DNA from 3 places in the Acidovorax sp. Q11 genome. Region 1 is predicted to be linked to each of the others. Evidence: predicted binding sites of a transcription regulator. Region 1 holds the regulator's gene; each other region holds the start of a gene.
The links. The regulator sigma-54, encoded in region 1, starts transcription at its own class of promoters, with help from an activator protein. The targets are predictions, from matches to a motif close to TGGCANGNAANCTGCTTT.

Region 1 (6,103 bases):
GGGCGGGACCATCATCGGCTTTATCGTCGGTGTCATCGTGGGCCTGGGCGCTGCGCTGGCGGTGGCCGTGTATGTGACCAAGGTGCCGGTGCCTTTTCTGAACAAGGGCGGCGGGCGCACAGCAGACATGGACGCCGCCGAGTCGCAGAAGAACAAGAACTGGGACCCGAACTCGCCGCTGTACGGCAAGAACCCGGCCCGGCCTGCAGCGCCGCCCGTAGCGGCTGCCGCTTCGGCGCCGGCCTCGGCTGCAGCACCTGCGCCTGAGGTGCGGGCTGCTGCGTCGGCCCCCAAGCCCGCTGCCAGCAAGCCCGAGGCCGCCAAGGCCGAAACCAAGCCGGGTGCCGACCCGCTGGGCGACCTGGCCGTGGCCAAAGCCGCCGCCAAGGGCAATGTGGACCCGTTTGACTACTTTGTGCAGGCCGGTGCCTTCCGCACCCAGGCCGATGCCGATGCCCAGCGCGCCAAGCTGGCCATGATGGGCTGGGAAGCCCGCGTGAGCGAGCGTGAGCAAAATGGCCGGGCGGTGTTCCGCGTGCGTGTGGGCCCCTTCACCAAGCGCGACGATGCCGAGCAGCTCAAGGAGAAGCTCGACGGCGCCGGGCTGGAGTCGGCGCTGGTGCGCGTCCAGCGCTGATGCGTCAGACTTCGGGCGCTGAACTTTTTGCGGGGGCATGGCTCCCATCCCCCAGACCTGAACTAGGAGAGTCTTTGCCATGAAACGCCGTGAGTTTTCTTTGTCCGCTGCTTCGGCAGTCGCCGCTTCCGCCCTGACGCTGCCCGTCGCCACCCCCGCGCTGGCCCAGGCCCGCCAGTTCAAGGAGGGCAAGGACTACAAGCGGCTGGACAAGCCCGTGGCGCCCGATGCACCGGCCGGCAAGGTCGATGTGATCGAGTTCTTCTGGTACAGCTGCCCCCACTGCAATGTGTTCGAACCCACGCTGGACGCCTGGGTCAAGGCCGCGCCCAAGGATCTTTTCATCCGCCGCGTGCCTGTGGCCTTCAATGCCAGCTTCGTGCCCCAGCAAAAGCTGTTCTACACCCTGGAAGGCATGGGCAAGCTCGAAGCCCTGCACGCCAAGGTGTTCCGCGCAATCCATGTAGAAAAGGCCAAGCTGGCCAAGGACGACGAGATTTTTGCCTGGGTAGCCCAGCAGGGTGTGGATGCCGCCAAGTTCAAGGAAGTCTACGCATCGTTCACCGTCTCCAACCAGGTCCGCCGCGCCTCGCAGCTGCAGGACGCTTATGGCGTGGAAGGCGTGCCCTCCATGGGCGTGGCGGGCAAGTTCTACACGGACGGCACCATGGCCGGCAACATGCAGAACGTGCTCCAGGTCGTGGAAGCGCTGGTCAAGCAAAAGTAAGCCCCGGGCTGCCCTGGGCACAAGCTCCTTAGCGCCAAAGGCCCTGGATACCCGATGAAGAAAGCCCGCTGATGCGGGCTTTCTTCATGGAGGGCGCGTGGGGATGGCTACAATGAACTGCAAGATTCGTGCCCTATGAACCACCGCCTCCTTCCGACCCTCCTGCTCGCGGCCCTGGCCTGCCTTCATGGCGTGGCCCACGCTGAAAAAGCCGACCGCGCCAAGCCCATGAACATCGAGGCCGACGCGTTGCGCCACGATGAACTCAAGCAGACCAGCGTGTTCTCGGGGCGCGTGGTCATGACCAAGGGCACCATCGTGCTGCGCGGCGCGCGGCTGGATGTGCGCCAGGATGCCGATGGCTACCAGTTTGGTGTGGTCACAGCCGAAGCAGGCAAACGCGCCTTCTTCCGCCAAAAGCGCGACACCTTGCCCGGCGCGCCCGACGAGTACATCGAAGGCGAAAGCGAAGTCATCGAGTACGACGGCAAGGCCGATAACGTGCGTTTCATCACCCGCGCCGAGCTGCGCCGCTACCGGGGCGCTGCGCTCAGCGACGAGATCACGGGTGCCGTGATCGTCTACAACAACCTCACCGACGTGTTCACCGTGGACGGCCAGCGCGCCCCCGCCACCAATGCGGCAGGCGATGCCCCGGCCCCCGGCAACCGCGTGCGCGCGGTGCTGGCGCCCAAGGACCCGCCCGCTGGTGCTGCAGCGCCTGCGCCGGCCGCCCCCGGCGCCGCACCCGTGCTGCGCCCCAGCAACAGCCTTGGCGGCGGCTCCAAGTGAGCGCAGTGCCCGTCCATCCCGGCCCTGACACCCAGGCCGGCAGCCGCCTGGAGGTGCAGCACCTGGCCAAGTCGTACGGCAGCCGCAAGGTCGTCAAGGACGTGTCGCTGGTCGTGCAAAAAGGCGAGGTCGTGGGGCTGCTCGGCCCCAACGGCGCGGGCAAGACCACCTCGTTCTACATGATCGTGGGCCTGGTGCGCAGCGATGCGGGCGACATCCGCATCGACGGCCATTCGGTGGCCCACATGCCCATTCACCGCCGCTCGCGCCTGGGGCTGTCGTATCTGCCGCAGGAAGCCTCGATTTTTCGCAAGCTCACGGTCGAAGAAAACGTGCGCGCCGTGCTGGAGCTGCAGCGTGGCGATGACGGCCAGCCGCTCTCGCGCGACGCCATCGAGGAGCGCCTGACGGCCTTGCTGGAAGAGCTGCGCGTGCAGCACCTGCGCGCCTCGCCCGCGATGGCCCTGTCCGGTGGCGAGCGCCGCCGGGTGGAGATCGCCCGCGCCCTGGCCACACAGCCGCGCTTCATCCTGCTGGACGAGCCCTTTGCCGGCATCGACCCCATCGCCGTGATCGAGATCCAGCGCATCATCGGTTTCCTCAAGGCGCGCGGCATTGGCGTGCTCATCACCGACCACAACGTGCGCGAGACCCTGGGCATCTGCGACCACGCCTTCATCATCAGCGACGGCCGTGTGCTGGCGCAGGGCACGCCGTCCGAGATCGTGGACAACGCCGAAGTGCGCCGGGTGTACCTGGGCGAACATTTCCGCATGTGATGAAGCCTGGCCTGTCGCTGCGCGTCTCGCAGCACCTTGCATTGACCCCCCAGCTGCAGCAGTCCATCCGGCTGCTGCAGTTGTCCACACTCGAACTCTCGCAGGAAGTCGAGCAGATGCTCGACGAGAACCCGTTCCTCGAATGCACGGCCGAAGAGGCGCCGCGCGAGGAGTTTGGCCTGGAAGCCGCCGACACCCCCGCGCAAGCCGACGAATACAGCGCTGAAGATGCTATATTTTCAGGAGCTGCAAGTGCAAGCACAGCGGGCGCAGAGGGCCAAAATGATGCCGAATCGCCAGGCCCTGGCGCCGACGAACCCGACTGGAGCGGCGACGGCACGGTAGAGATGGCGCCCAACGACGCCGAGTGGGGTGGCGACGCCCCGGCCCGCACCCGCAACGATGCGGAGGGCGACGACGCCGACGCCACCGAACTGGCCCGCTCGCACGAATCGCTCACCGCCTTTTTGCACCGCCAGGCCCTGTCGCTGCGCCTGTCCGAGGTGGACTGCGCCGCGCTGCGCTTCCTGATCGAATCCCTGAACGACGACGGTTACCTCGAAGAGCCGCTCGAAGAACTCGCCATCGCACTGGCCGGGCTGGACGACCTGGAGCAGATCGAGGAGCTGGTGCACCGCTTTACCGTGGCGCTGCGCCTGCTGCAAAGCCTGGAGCCCACGGGCGTGGGCGCGCGCAACCTGGCCGAATGCCTCACGCTGCAGCTCAAGGCGCTGGACGCCGACGAAGAGGCCGACCCCGACACCGTGCAGACGGCGCTCACCATCTGCCAGCAGCCGCTGGAGATGCTGGCCCGCCGCGACATCCGCCGCTTGACCCAGCTGTGTGGCGACGGCGAAGAGCGCACCCGCGCCGCCATGGCGCTGATCGCCCGCCTGGAGCCTCGCCCCGGCCGCAAGTTCGTCGATGTAGAGCGCAACATCATCATCCCCGACGTCATCGTGCGCAAAGCTGGTCGCGCCAACGGGCGGGACGGCCAGCACAACTTCATCGTGCAGCTCAACCCCGACGTGATGCCCCGCCTGCGTGTGCACGACATCTACGCCGGCGCGCTGCGCGGCCACAAGGGCGGCGAGGGCCACCAGGGCATGCAGCAGCGGCTGCAGGAGGCGCGCTGGTTCATCAAGAACATCCAGCAGCGCTTTGACACCATCCTGCGCGTTTCGCGCGCCATCGTCGAGCGGCAGAAGAACTTCTTCACCCACGGCGAACTCGCCATGCGCCCCCTGGTGCTGCGCGACATCGCCGACGAACTGGGCCTGCACGAGTCCACCATCAGCCGCGTGACCACGGCCAAGTACATGGCCACGCCCATCGGCACCTACGAGCTGAAGTACTTCTTTGGCTCTGGCCTGGGCACGGAAACCGGTGGCAATGCGTCCAGCACGGCCGTGCGCGCACTGATCAAGCAGTTCGTGTCGGCCGAAAGCCCCACCAAGCCGCTGTCGGACAGCCAGATCGCCGAGATGCTCAAGGAGCAGGGCATTGAATGCGCACGCCGCACGGTGGCCAAATACCGCGAGGCGCTCAAGATTGCGCCCGCCAATTTGCGCAAGGCGCTGTAGCGCTCAACGCGTTGAAGGGCGCGAGGGCTGCTTGAACGCCCGCCGCCAGGTTACTTGCGTGCCATGAACACCGCGTCATACGCCTGGGGTGTGAACCCGGCGATCTTCTGGCCGTTGGTCAGCAAGACCGGCACGCCCCTGGCGCCCAGCTGCTTGAACGCCGCCTTGCCAGAAGGCGTGTCGATGTCCAGCTCCCGATACGCGATGCCTTTGCCCGCCAGATAGGATTTGGCCGCCTTGCAGTAGCCGCACCAGGTCGCCATGTAAAGCACCACATCGCCCCTGGGGGCTGCGGCTGGCGGCGCGTCGGGGGCGGCTGCCGCCTGGGGCGCGGGCGATGCGCCCGGCACCACACTCACCGGCAGGTTCTCCAGCTTCATCGTCTTTTCCACGGCACCTGTCACAGGGGGCTTGTCGCTGTACACGACCCTGCCGTCTGCGCCCACCGATTTGTACAGCGTCTGGGCGCCTGCGCCCCAGGGCGTGGCGGCCAGCACCAGCACGGTCAGCAGGGTCCGATAAAAAGGGCGCATGGGGGGCTCCGGTAAAATCCGCTGCCCGAGAGCATACGAGACAAGGGGCATGGGGCCTGCAAGGTCCTTATGCCACCAACCCGCATTGCGACCCATGGCGTCTTGGCGTGCTGAGCCGCCCCACCACCGGTGGCCCTGCAGGCACCCTGCGGCACACGCCGCGCACCACTCCCCGCGCAGGCTAGTGCTCTCCGCTTCCTTTTTTCCTACCCCTGTCCGCCACCATGGCCCGCATTGTTTTTGACCTCCCCCCGCACTTCGGCTTTGCCACCGAGCTGCAGATCTACATCAGCCACGTGAACCAGGGCGGGCACCTGGACAACGCGCAGCTGCTCAGCCTGGTGTCCGAAGCGCGCGTGCGTTTCTTCCAGTCGCTGGGCTACCCCGAGGCGGATGTGGGCGGCCTGTCCATCGTCGTCGGCGACATCGTGGCGCAGTACAAGTCCGAGGGGTTCCATGGCGAGACCATGCGGGTGGAGATGGCCCCGGCAGACTTCAACCGCTACGGCTTCGACCTCGTGTTCTGCATGACCGAGAAGACCTCCGGCCGCGAAGTGGCACGCGGCAAGATCGGCATCGTCTTCATCGGCAAGGCCGACCGCAAGGTGGCGTTGATCCCCGAATCCATCCGCCAATTGCTGTTAGCCCGCGCAGGTGAGCCCGGTTCCCCCGCAGTGCCCGAGCGCGTATCCTCCCCATCGACATGAACCAACTCCAACTTTTCCTTCCTTGCGCTGCGGGCGTCGAGGGCTTTCTGGCCGACGAGGTGCATGGCATCACTGGCCTCACGGGGCAAGACCTGCTGGTAGGCCGGGGTGGCGTGCTGCTGCGCGCCTCGTGGCGCCAGGCCATGCAGCTCAACCTGCACAGCCGCCTGGCCCAGCGCGTGCTGGTGCAGCTGGCGCACCGCCCGTACCGTTCCGAAAACGACCTCTACGCCATGGCCAGCGATGTGGCCTGGGAGATCTGGTTCACCACGCGCCAGACCTTCAAGGTCGAGGTGACCGCCCAGCACAGCCCGTTGCAGAGCCTCAACTTTGCGGGCCTCAAGG
Region 2 (6,103 bases), on a different contig from region 1:
GGACGTGCTCGACGCCTTTGCCCACGCCGCGCAGCAGGCGGGCATCCCCGCCACCGACGACTTCAACGGCGGCAGCAACGAAGGCGTGGGCTACTTCGAGGTCAACCAGAAAAGCGGCTGGCGCTGGAACACCGCCAAGGCCTTTTTGCGGCCCACTTGCTATGGCCGCCCCAACTTCGAGATGTGGACCAGCGCGCAAGCGGCCAAGCTCGTGGTCGAAACCCAGCCCGATGGCAGCCAACGCTGCACGGGTGTGATGGTGTGGGACGGCCAGGAGATGGTGACGGCACAGGCCACGGGCGAGGTGATCCTGAGCGCGGGCGCGGTCAACTCGCCCCAGCTGCTGCAGCTGTCGGGCATCGGCCCGGCCGCGCTGCTGCGCCAGCACGGCATCGACGTGGCGGTGGACCTTCCTGGTGTGGGCGCCAACCTGCAGGACCATCTGCAGATCCGCGCCGTGTTCAAGGTGCAGGGCGTGCAGACGCTCAACACCATGGCCAACTCGCTGGTGGGCAAGGCCAAGATCGGGCTCGAATACGCGCTCAAGCGCAGCGGCCCCATGAGCATGGCGCCCTCGCAGCTGGGCGCTTTCACCCGCAGCAGCGCCGACCAGCCGTATCCGAACATCGAGTACCACGTGCAGCCGCTGTCGCTCGATGCGTTTGGCGAGCCGCTGCACAGCTTTCCGGCGTTCACTGCCAGCGTGTGCAACCTCAACCCCACGAGCCGGGGCACGGTGAACATCAAGAGCGCCGACTTCAAGACCGCTCCCGCCATCGCCCCCAACTACCTCAGCACGCCCGAGGACCGCCAGGTAGCGGCCGACAGCCTGCGCGTCACGCGGCGCATCGTGGCCCAGCCTGCGCTGGCTAAATACCGGCCTGAGGAGTGGAAGCCAGGCGTGCAGTTTGAAAGCGACGAAGACCTGGCGCGCCTGGCGGGCGACATCGCCACCACCATCTTCCACCCGGTTGGCACGACCAAGATGGGGCGCGATGGTGACCCGATGGCCGTGCTGGATGCGCAGATGCGCGTGCGCGACGGACGTGGCGGCGTGGTGGCCGGCCTGCGCGTGGTGGATGCGGGCGCCATGCCCACCATCACCAGCGGCAACACCAACTCGCCCACACTGATGATGGCGGAGAAGGCGGCCGAGTGGATCATCGCGGCGCGGCGGGCGTGACCTGACGCCCGTGCCGCCACGCAGGCCCGCTCAGCGGATGCCCCCCACGTAGCGCGGCACTTCGGGCGGCGGTGGAGGCGGTGGTGGTGCCAGGCGCTGGCGCACCGCCTGTGTGGCCACATCCAGCAAGGGCTTGCGCGCTGCGGGCGTAGGCGCCTGGTGCACCGCCTGGTCCAGCCGGTCGGCCCACTCGGCCAGCTCGGGCGCGTTGTCCTCCTGCGCACGCAGGCGCGCAAAGCGCACGATCTCCAGCGCGTATTCGGCGTTGGCCGCCATCCACTCGGTGTCGGTCACGCGCCCCGTCTTGCGGCGCAGCAGCACGTGCAGATGGGCGGCAATGGCAAGCTTGTCGGAATCGGGCATGGTCGGCTCCTTACGGCATTTCAGTCATCCAGGGCGCGGTGGGTCAACCCCCTAAGTGCTCGCGGTGCTGGGCGATGTCGAGCCCGGTCTGCTCGCTCTGCTCGTCCACCCGCAGGCCCATTGCAAAGTTGACAAGCCACAGCAGCACGGCCGTCGCCACCAGGCTGTAGGCCATCACGGCCCCCACACCAATGGCCTGGGTGAGCAGGCTGCCCGGCACGCCGCCCACCGTGCGGCTGGCCAGCACGCCCGTGAGCAGCGAGCCCACGATGCCGCCAATGCCATGCACACCGAACACATCGAGCGAGTCGTCCACCCGCAGCAGCCGCTTGAGCCCCGTGGCGCCCCAGTAGCAGGCCAGGCCTGCCACCAGGCCAATCACCACGGCCGAGCGCAGCGTGACAAACCCTGCCGCCGGCGTGATGGCCACCAGGCCTGCGACCAGGCCGGAACACAGCCCCAGCAACGACGGACGCCCGCGCACCACCCACTCGCCCAGCATCCACGCCAGCGCACCGGCAGCAGCGGCCAGGTGCGTCACCGCCATGGCCAGCCCGGCGCGGCCATCGGCCGCCACGGCCGAGCCCGCGTTGAAGCCAAACCAGCCCACCCACAACAGGCCCGCGCCCGCCATGGTGAGCCCCAGGTTGTAGGGTTCAAACGGCTGGCGGCCATAGCCCGTGCGGCGGCCCAGGAACCAGGCACACACCAGCCCGGCCACACCCGCATTCACATGCACCACCGAGCCGCCTGCAAAGTCGAGCGCCCCCATCTGGGCCAGCCAGCCGCCCGGCTCCCACACCCAGTGCGCCACCGGGGCATAGACCACCAGGGTCCACAGGCCGATGAAGACCAGCATGGCGGAAAACCGCATGCGCTCCACCAGCGCGCCCACCAGCAGTGCGGCGGTGATGATGGCAAAGGTGAGCTGGAACATCGCGTACACCGATTCGGGAATGTGGGGCGCCACATGGCTCACGGCCAGCTGGCCGCCCGCCAGGTCGAAGTCCAGCCCCGCAAAGCCCGCGCGCTCCCAGCCACCCAGCCAGGCATTGCCGGGCGTGAAGGCGAGGGAGTACCCTGCCGCAAACCACAGCAGGCTGACCAGCGCCGCAATCGCCACCACGCTGGCCATGGTGTTGAGCACATTCTTCTTGCGCACCATGCCCGCATAGAACAGCGCAATGCCCGGCAGCGTCATGAGCAGCACCAGGGCAGTGGAGGTCATCATCCAGCCGGTGTGGGCCGCATTCACGGCATCCTGCGCAACCAGGGATGGCCGCGTGAGCGCCACCGCTGCCGGGGCCGCCCCACCGGCCACCGCCTCAGGCGGGCTCTGCGCCAGCACACTGGCACACAGCCCCAGACACAACCCCACAACCGCCACGAACCGGTGCAAGACTCCCCGCATGAAGGCTCCCTTTCGCAATTTGTTACAGCGCATTGCACGAGCCATGCCAACCGATGCCGCCCGATTCAGGGCCACCGCACGGCCCGGCGCCCTACAAAGGGGGGCGGGAAACCCCCAATGCACCAGCGGGGTGCGGCCGTTACAGTTGCGGCACTCGAAAGCGCGCTTCGGTGTGCCAAGCGAGGGGCCCGAGGAGACACTTTCTACCAACAACCAAATTCAAAGCACCCAACGAGGTGCAACACTTTCCAGGCGCTGGCGATCCCAGCGCCTTTTTCTTGCCTGCTCGAAAAGTGATCCAGGCGCCCAACGCGTCCGTTCAGTCCTGAATTGATAGCACTCCAGGTGCGAAAATAGCGCCATGGAATGGATTTTGATGACCCTGGCCTCGCTGCTCGCAGGCTTTGTGGATGCGATCGTGGGCGGCGGGGGGCTGGTGATGGTGCCCGCCTTGTTTGCAGCGTTTCCGGGAGCGCCACCGGCCACGCTGCTGGGCACCAACAAGGCGGCTTCGGTGTGGGGCACGGCCATGGCCACCTGGCAGTACAGCCACCGGGTGCAGATCCGCTGGCAGGCCATGCTGCCCGCTGCGGCGGCCGGTTTTGCCGGGTCGTTTGCAGGCGCCTGGGCCGTCACGGTGATCTCGGCCGACTTCCTGCGCAAGCTGCTGCCCCTGGTGCTGCTGGCCGTGCTGGTCTACACCCTGGCCAAAAAAGAGCTGGGGCGGCACCACATGCCGCGTTTTGCCGGTCGCACCGAGGTGCTGGTGGCCGGGCTGATCGGCGTGCTCATCGGTTTTTATGACGGCTTCTTCGGCCCGGGCACCGGCAGCTTCTTTGTGTTCCTGTTCGTGCGGCTGCTGGGCTATGACTTCCTGAACGCCTCGGCATCGGCCAAGCTGCTCAACTGCGCCACCAACATCGCCGCCATCGTGCTGTTTGCGGCCAAGGGCCATGTGTGGTGGCACTTTGCCGTGACGCTGGCCGTGGCCAACGTGGTGGGCAGCCTGCTGGGCACGCACATGGCGCTCAAGCATGGCACGGGCTTTGTGCGCGGCATCTTCATCCTGGTGGTGAGCACGCTGATCCTCAAGACCGGCTACGACGCCTTCTTGCGCTGACACCGGGCACACAAAACTGCTCCTGAAAGTTCGGGAGCCCCGTCTAAACCTGTTGTGAATAGGCACACAAGCGTCCGCTGGGGGTTGTCCGCAGTGTCAAGGAAAAAGTTCACATCTTTATAATCGTGTCCATTTGATGACGGCAGGCTTCGCCATTGGCGATGACCCCGCCCTCGTTCCCCGAGCCTCCGGCCTGCTTACCCGCATGCCGGATTTTTTGTACCTGAAATACCCCGTACAGGACCCATCCCATGAAATTGTTCAAGGCTGTCGCCACCGCCCTCGCGCTTTGCGCCGCATTCGCCGCCCAGGCCCGGACACTGGACGAGGTGAAGAAGGACGGCAAGATCCTCATCGCCACCGAAGGGCAGTTCGCCCCGTTCAATTTCTTCAACGGCACCACGCTGACCGGCTTTGAAGTGGAAGTGGCCGAACTCGTGGCCAAGAAGATGGGCCTGACCATCCAGTGGAAGACGCTGGGCTTCGACGCCCTGCTGACCGGCCTGCGCCAGGACCGCTGGGACCTGGTGATCGCCTCGCACGGCATCACCGAAGAGCGCGCCAAGGCCGTGACCTTCACCGAGCCCCACTACTGCTCGGGCGGCATGATCATCGCCATGGACCCCGCCATCAAGGGCGCCAAGGACCTGGCCGGCAAGATCGTGGCCGTGCAGACCGGCACCAGCTACCTCGAAAACGTGCAGAAGGTCTCGTCCATCAAGGAAATGAAGAACTTCCCCACCGACGTGGATGCCCGCAGTGCCCTGAACTCGCGCCGCGTGGACGCCTGGGTGACCGACCGCTTCGTGGCCAAGGCCGTGGCCGAGAAGAACCCCGGCGCGGGCTTCAAGCTCGGCGACATGCTGTTCATCGAACGCATCGCCGCCGCCGTGGCCAAGGGCAACAGCTCGCTGGCCGGTGGCTGGAACAAGGCCCTGGCCGAAGTCATGGCCGATGGCAGCTACGCCGCACTGTCCAAGAAATATTTCAACGAAGACGTGCGCTGCCAGTAAGCGGCACGGCCGGGATATTTCTTCATGCTCACTGCCTTTTGGCCACAGCGCTGGTCCCGCCAGCAGCGCAGCAACGCCACGCTCGTCTCCGCCGTCATCCTGATGGTGCTGGCGCTGGCGCTGCTGGGCCAGTTGCTCTCCTTCCTGCCCGAGCCCATTGGCTCCAACGCCCAGGCTTTTTCTGACGGCGCGCGCACCACGCTGTGGCTCACCCTGATCAGCGGCAGCGTCGGCCTGGTGCTGGGCACCGGCGCGGCCCTGGCGCGCACCGCACGCTGGGCGGTGGTGCGCTGGGCAGCCAGCTTCTACATCTGGGTCATCCGGGGCACGCCCCTCTTGGTGCAGATCCTGTTTGTGTACTTCGCGCTGCCGGTGCTGGTGCCGGGGCTGAACTTGCCCGACTTTGCCGCCGCCGTGCTGGCCCTGGGCCTGAACGTGGGCGCCTACAACGCCGAGGCCATCCGCGCCGGGCTGCTGGCCGTGCCGCGCGGCCAGACAGAGGCCGCCAAGGCCCTGGGCCTGGGCCGCATGCATGTCTTTTTTGACGTGGTGTTTCCGCAGGCGTTCAAGATCTCGCTGCCGCCGCTGGTGAGCAACTTTGTGGCGCTGCTCAAAGACTCGTCGCTGGCCTACGCGATTGGCGTGGTGGAGCTGACCAACGTGGGCAACCGCATCCAGTCGGCCACCTTCCAGCCCATTGCCACGCTGTCTACCGTGGCGATCACGTACCTGCTGCTGACCACCCTGGTCACGCAGATCTCGAACGCGGTGGAATACCGCTTCGACGTGGAAGGCCGCAACAAATGACGATGGGCCAAGCCACTCCATTTATCGTCGTGGACCGGGTCTGCAAGTCGTTCGGCGCCCACCAGGTGCTCAAGGACGTCTCGACCACCTTCAACACCGGCGAAGTGACCGTGATCATCGGCGCCTCGGGCTCGGGCAAGAGCACCTTGCTGCGCGCCATCAACCGGCTGGAGCCCCACGACAGCGGCACCATCACCATCGGCGGC
Region 3 (6,103 bases), on a different contig from region 1:
ACTAAGTGGCAACCCCCTGAGGCGCTGTGCGCCTTCCCCCTTCTCGAATGGCTGCGCCATTCGAGAAGGGGGACGCACCCGGCGCGGCGGGGCGGCCCTTGCGCGGGGGCACTGGCTTGGGGCGTGCGCGTTCTGCGGGCGGCTACCTTTGGCGCAACGTTGAAAAAAGGGCCCTGACGAGATCTGGTCAGGGCCCTTTTGTTCTGGGTGTCCGGGTCGCGGCCGACCCAGACGCTCAAGCGGCTTTTTCGACGTGCCCCTGGCGGGTGTAGAGGAAGTCGATCACTGCCTTGCGGTAGTGCACGTACTGCGGGTCTTCGGCCAGTTCCACGCGTTTGCGGGGGCGGGGCAGGTCTACGGTCAGCACTTCGCCAATGGTGGCAGCGGGGCCGTTGGTCATCATCACGATCTTGTCGGACAGCAGCACGGCTTCGTCCACGTCGTGGGTCACCATGACGACGGTGCTCTGCGTGCGCGCCACGATTTCCAGCAACTCGTCCTGCAGCTTGGCGCGGGTCAGGGCGTCCAGCGCGCCAAAGGGTTCGTCCATCAGCAGCACCTGGGGTTCCATGGAGAGCGCCCGGGCAATGCCCACGCGCTGCTTCATGCCGCCCGAGATCTCGCCAGGGCGTTTTTGACCTGCCGGCGTGAGGCCCACCAGCGCCAGTGCGGCATCGGTGCGGGCCTTGAGCTGGGCCTTGGTTTCCTTGGCGCCAAACACGCGCTCCACGGCCAGGTAGATGTTGTCAAAGCAGGTGAGCCAGGGCAGCAGCGAGTGGTTCTGGAACACCACGGCGCGCTCCGGCCCGGGGCCCTTGATCTCCTTGTTGGCGCACAGCAGCGCGCCGTTGGTGGGGGTGGTGAGGCCCGCGATCAGGTTCAAGAGCGTGGACTTGCCGCAGCCCGAGTGCCCGATCAGCGCCACGAACTCGCCCTTGGCAATCGTCAGGTTGATGTCGCGCAGCGCGGGGAACAGGCCCTTGGCCGTCTTGAAGGTCTGTTCGACGCCGTGGACTTCGATGAACTTGGTGGTGAGAGATGCATGCATGAGGAGCTCCTGGTTTTTTCGAGGACCACCGTGGAACCGGCTTTGCCGGGCCACTGGTGGTGCCCCCTTGAGGGGGTGACGCGCCGCAGGCGCGGCTCAGGGGTGGGTCAAGTTTTGACCTCTTCAAAGGTAAATGCAGTGGCCAGCTTGATGAGCGCAAACTCCAGCACCAGCCCGACGATGCCGATCACGAAGATCGCGATGATGATGTTCTTGACGTTGAGGTTGTTCCACTCGTCCCACACCCAGAAGCCGATGCCCACGCCGCCGGTCAGCATCTCTGCCGCCACGATCACCAGCCATGCGGTGCCCACGGCCAGGCGCACGCCGGTCAACATGTAGGGCAGCACGGCGGGGAAGAGGATCTTGGTGGCGATCTTCCATTCGCTCAGGTTCAGCACGCGGGCCACGTTCATGTAGTCCTGCGGCACGCGCTGCACGCCCACGGCGGTGTTGATGATCATGGGCCAGATGGAGCAGATGAAGATGGTCCAGATGGCTGCCGGGTTGGCTCCCTTGAAGACCAGCAGGCCAATGGGCAGCCAGGCCAGTGGCGACACCGGCCGCAGCAGGCTGATGAGCGGGTTGAACATGCGCGACAGGAAGTTGAAGCGCCCGATCACGAAGCCCGCAGGGATGCCCACCAGCGCCGCCATGCCAAAGCCGATGGCCACGCGCTCCAGCGACATCAGCACGTTCCAGCCCACGCCCTGGTCGTTGGGGCCGTTGCGGTAGAACGGGTTGCTGAAAATGTCCAGCGCCTGTTTCCAGGTCTCCACGGGGCTGGGAATGCTGCCGCCCGTGGTGGTGGACACCACCGCCCACAGTCCGATGAGCAGGCCCAGGCCACACAGCGGTGGCAGCACCGCCAGCCAGAAGCTGCGTGAGAGTGCAGCCCAGTCGCGTGCAGCAGGTGCCGCAGGCGCTGTGGCGCCGGGCGCGGTCGTTGCCTTGGGTGCGGGCGCAGGATTCAAGGTTTTTTGGGCTCTTGCGCCTGCTGGCAAAGCGTTTGTAGCTACATTATTCATAGCATTCTGTGCCACCCCGGCGGGGGCGGCATCCAGGGGGGAGTGAAAAACGGCACTGACCATGGTGTTTCTCCTGTGAATCCTTTGAAGAGGCCGGGTGTGCAGGTTGGGCGGGTGGGGCGCCCGATCAGGCTTTGATCTTGAAGCTGTCGGCGTACTTGGCGGGGTCTTTGCCGTCCCACACCACACCGTCCACCAGCTTGTGGCTGCGCATGTCGCTCTTGGGCAGCGGGGTCTTCGATGCGGTGGCGGCCTGCTTGTAGACGTCGATGCGGTTCACGGCCTTGGCCACGTTCAGGTAGTCGGGGTGGTCCTTCACCAGGCCCCAGCGCTTGTGCTGGGTGAGGAACCACATGCCGTCCGTGAGGTAGGGGAAGTTCACCGTGCCTTCGTTGAAGAACTTCATGTGGTTGGGGTCGTCCCAGGTCTTGCCCATGCCGTCCTGGTAGCGGCCCAGGATGCGCTGGTTGATGGCGTCCACGCCGGTGTTCACATAGGCCTTGCCGGCAATGGTCTCGGCCATCTTGTTCTTGTTGGCCAGGCCATCGTCGATCCACTTGCTGGCTTCGAGGATGGCGGCCGTCACGGCGCGGGCCGTGTTGGGGTACTTCTGCACAAATTCGGAGGTGGTGCCCAGCACCTTTTCGGGGTGGTCCTTCCAGATGTCCTGCGTGGTGGTGGCGGTCACCCCGATGCCATCCATGATGGCGCGGTGGTTCCAGGGCTCGCCCACGCAGAAGCCATCCATGTTGCCCACGCGCATGTTGGCCACCATCTGGGGTGGCGGCACGGTGATGACCTTGGCGTCCTTCATGGGGTTGATGCCATGTGCGGCCAGCCAGTAGTAGAGCCACATGGCGTGGGTGCCCGTGGGGAAGGTCTGGGCAAAGGTGTATTCGCGCTTCTCGCTGGCCATGAGCTTGGCCAGGCCTGCGCCGTTGACGGCGCCTTTTTCGGCGAGCTTTTTCGACAGCGTGATGGCCTGGCCGTTGTGGTTCAGGTTCATCAGCACGGCCATGTCCTTCTTGGGGCCGGCCAGGCCCAGGTGCACGCCGTAGACCAGGCCATACAGCACGTGGGCAAAGTCGAGTTCACCATTCACCAGCTTGTCGCGCACACCGGCCCACGATGCTTCCTTGGTGGGGATGATGGTCACGCCGTACTTCTTGTCGATGCCGAGCACCGAGGCCATCACCACGCTGGCGCAGTCGGTCAGCGGGATGAAGCCGATCTTCACTTCCTTCTTCTCGGGGGCGTCCGAGCCCTGGGCATGCACCAGGGCGCGCAGGGCGGGGCTCACGCCCACGGCGCCCACGGTAGCTGCCTGCAGCACGGTGCGGCGGTTGAGGCTGGTTTTCAACAGATCGGTCATGGGGCGGTTCCTCGGTGCGTTAGAAAACAAAAAAGGCGTCCTCCCCTGGCCGGGTTGCATGCGCAAACGGGCTCGGAGAGGGACGCCTTTGTCCATGGCAAAGCCCATTGGGGGGCCTTGTGTCAGCACTGGCCCGCCATTGGGCCGGTGCTGTCAGGGTGGGACCTTCTTTGGTCTTGCCAGGGTTAATGCAAGCAGCGTGCCAGCCTGTTTTGCGCCAGTTTGGCGCCGCCATTACTATGCTTTTGATAGCTGCTTGGGCAAGATGGACAGGCGCAAACGGCCTTTTTTTGCTTGAAATGGCCAGGGCTGGTGCATGCGGGCCGGGCTGCACTGCGTTTGTGCGGCGCACCATGTGGGAGACCTCGGTTGAACTGGGCGCGGCCCAGGCGAGGGATGCAAGCCAAGGTCCGCCCCGCAGCGAGGGCATCGTCCCCCTTCTCTCGAATCGCGCCAGCGATTCGAGAGAAGGGGGAAGGCGCGCAGCGCCTCAGGGGGATGCCACTAGCCCAGCAAGTCCATCACGTCCAGCATGCGCTGCGCCACATCCACGAGCTTGAGGCCCTTGTCCATGGCCGTCTTGCGCAGCTTTTCGTAGGCGGCCTGTTCGGTCAGGCCCTGGCGCTGCATCAGCAGGCCCTTGGCACGGTCGATGGTCTTACGGTCTTTCAGTTCGGTCTTGGCGTCGGCCAGTTCGGCGCGCAGGGCCTGTTCGTGCTGAAACCGCGCCATGGCCACGTCCAGAATGGGGCGGATGCGCTGGGGCGCCAAGCCCGCCACGATGTAGGCCGACACGCCCGCCGCCACCGCGTCCTTCACGTGCGAGGTGTCCTCGTCGTTGGTGAACATCACGATGGGGCGGCGCTCGTCGCGCGTGGCCATCACCACATGTTCGAGCGCGTCGCGGGCCTCGCTTTCGGCGTCCACGATGATCAGGTCGGGCTGCAGCTGGGCGATGCGCTCGCTCAGGAACACATCGGCGGGCAGCGTGGCCACCAAGTTGAAGTTGTTTTCCAGCAACCCGATGCGCAGCGCACGCGACCGCTCCGCCTGCAGGACGGCGTGTTCGTCGTGTGGGTCGGCGATCGCCAGATCCGGGGCGACCACCACGATGCGCAAGGCCTCATTCATAGACCCGAGCATAAGCAATTTTCACGCCGTATTTGGGTGCGCCGAAGCGGTGCATGGGGGCCATCGGCGCTGGCATGAGGGCGGTCAGGGCAGGGCGGGAGCCCTTAATCAGCCCCCAAAAAAGCAGCGGCACCCCCTTGCGGGGCCTGAAAGTTGCTAATAAAGGATGCTGCGGGAGGGCATACCCGATAGCGCCTCCGGGTGGCCTCGCATATACATCCGGTCACTTCGACATTCAGATATGGAGTTTTTTGCATGAACAAGCACTTCAACCGGCGCCGCTTCTCGGCCAGCCTGGCCCTGACCGCAGTGGCGACTGCCGCACTCCTGACCGGATGCGGCAAGGTGCCGGACACCATCAAAATTGGTGTGGCGCAACCCCTGAGCGGCCCGCTGGGCGCGCTGGGACAGGACCTGCTCAACGGCGTGACCCTGGCGGTGGATGAACTCAACAAGTCCGGCTACACGGTGGACGGCAAGCGCGTGACGCTGGAGGTGGTGTCGGTGGACGACAAGGCCGACGCCGCCACCGGCAAGGCCGTGGCCCAGCAGCTGGTGGATGCCGGTGTGGTGGCCGTGATCGGGCACCTGAACTCGGGCGTGAGCATCGAGACCGCGCCCATCTACGCCGCCAAGGACATCGCGCAGATCGCCATCTCCACCAACCCCAAATTCACCCAGCTGGGCTTTTCCACCACCTTCCGCATGGTGGGCAACGACACCCTGCAGGCCCGCGCCATCGGCTCGTTTGCCGCCACCCAGCTGGGCGCCGCACGCTATGCCGCGCTGGACGACGGCACCCCCTACGGCAAGGGCCTGGCCGACGGCGCCGCCGAGCAGCTCAAGGTCGAGAAGAAAGAAGTGGTGGTGCGCAAATCGTTCGACGACAAGACCGTGGCGTTTGACGAACTGGCAGGCGAACTCAAGGCCGCCAAGGTGGACGTGATCGTCTCCACCCTCAACGACTTCCAGGCCCTGGCCCTGCTCGAAGCACTGCGTAAGGTGGACCACACCAAGGTCAGCCTGCTGGGCGGCGACACCATCAAGACCACCGACATGACCAAGGGCGGCGGCATCGTGCAGGGCATCTACGCCACTTCGCCCGTGCTGGAAGCCAAGGAGTTCTCCACCGGCAAGCCCTTCCTGGAGAAATACATCGCCGCCTACAAAAAGCCCCCGGCCTACGGCGGCCACTACAGCTACGACAGCACCTACGTCCTCTCGGCCGCCATCCAGAAAGCCAAGTCGGCCGCCCCCAAGGACATCACCAAGGCCATGCACAGCATCAACGGCTACGCGCCCGTGATCGGCACCATGACCTGGGACGACAAGGGCGAGCAGCGCTACGGCGCCGTGGGTGTGTATGAACTGCGCGCCGGGGCGTGGGAACTGCGCATGCGGTCGGACCGCTGGTAGGCAAGCCGCCGGGTCGTCGGGCCCCCTCAATCCGCGCAACCCCTGCTGGTGACTGCCCGCAGGGGTTTTTCCATCCGGCCCTGCATGGAGCCGGGTTTTACACTCGGG

Region 2: a site for sigma-54 is predicted at 2,989-3,006, ahead of ACYZGB_RS18655 (ammonium transporter). Genes of this name have one in related genera too.
Region 3: a site for sigma-54 is predicted at 3,636-3,653, ahead of ACYZGB_RS18030 (CmpA/NrtA family ABC transporter substrate-binding protein). Genes of this name have one in related genera too.

What each region holds. Positions count from the first base shown of each region.
Region 1 covers NZ_JBUDZG010000007.1:173,842-179,944, reverse strand. The annotation lists gene ACYZGB_RS08870 (SPOR domain-containing protein) at 1-637, shown strand, start outside; gene ACYZGB_RS08865 (thiol:disulfide interchange protein DsbA/DsbL) at 717-1,364, shown strand; gene lptA (lipopolysaccharide transport periplasmic protein LptA) at 1,500-2,156, shown strand; gene lptB (LPS export ABC transporter ATP-binding protein) at 2,153-2,935, shown strand; gene ACYZGB_RS08850 (RNA polymerase factor sigma-54) at 2,935-4,518, shown strand; gene ACYZGB_RS08845 (glutaredoxin domain-containing protein) at 4,569-5,051, opposite strand; gene ACYZGB_RS08840 (acyl-CoA thioesterase) at 5,276-5,758, shown strand; gene ACYZGB_RS08835 (THUMP domain-containing class I SAM-dependent RNA methyltransferase) at 5,755-6,103, shown strand, end outside.
Region 2 covers NZ_JBUDZG010000029.1:34,241-40,343, forward strand. The annotation lists gene ACYZGB_RS18645 (GMC family oxidoreductase) at 1-1,183, shown strand, start outside; gene ACYZGB_RS18650 (hypothetical protein) at 1,214-1,546, opposite strand; gene ACYZGB_RS18655 (ammonium transporter) at 1,590-2,957, opposite strand; gene ACYZGB_RS18660 (sulfite exporter TauE/SafE family protein) at 3,319-4,077, shown strand; gene ACYZGB_RS18665 (ABC transporter substrate-binding protein) at 4,329-5,090, shown strand; gene ACYZGB_RS18670 (amino acid ABC transporter permease) at 5,115-5,897, shown strand; gene ACYZGB_RS18675 (amino acid ABC transporter ATP-binding protein) at 5,900-6,103, shown strand, end outside.
Region 3 covers NZ_JBUDZG010000027.1:27,499-33,601, forward strand. The annotation lists gene ACYZGB_RS18015 (CBS domain-containing protein) at 1-5, shown strand, start outside; gene ACYZGB_RS18020 (ABC transporter ATP-binding protein) at 236-1,048, opposite strand; gene ntrB (nitrate ABC transporter permease) at 1,156-2,139, opposite strand; gene ACYZGB_RS18030 (CmpA/NrtA family ABC transporter substrate-binding protein) at 2,204-3,448, opposite strand; gene ACYZGB_RS18035 (ANTAR domain-containing response regulator) at 3,953-4,579, opposite strand; gene ACYZGB_RS18040 (branched-chain amino acid ABC transporter substrate-binding protein) at 4,835-5,995, shown strand.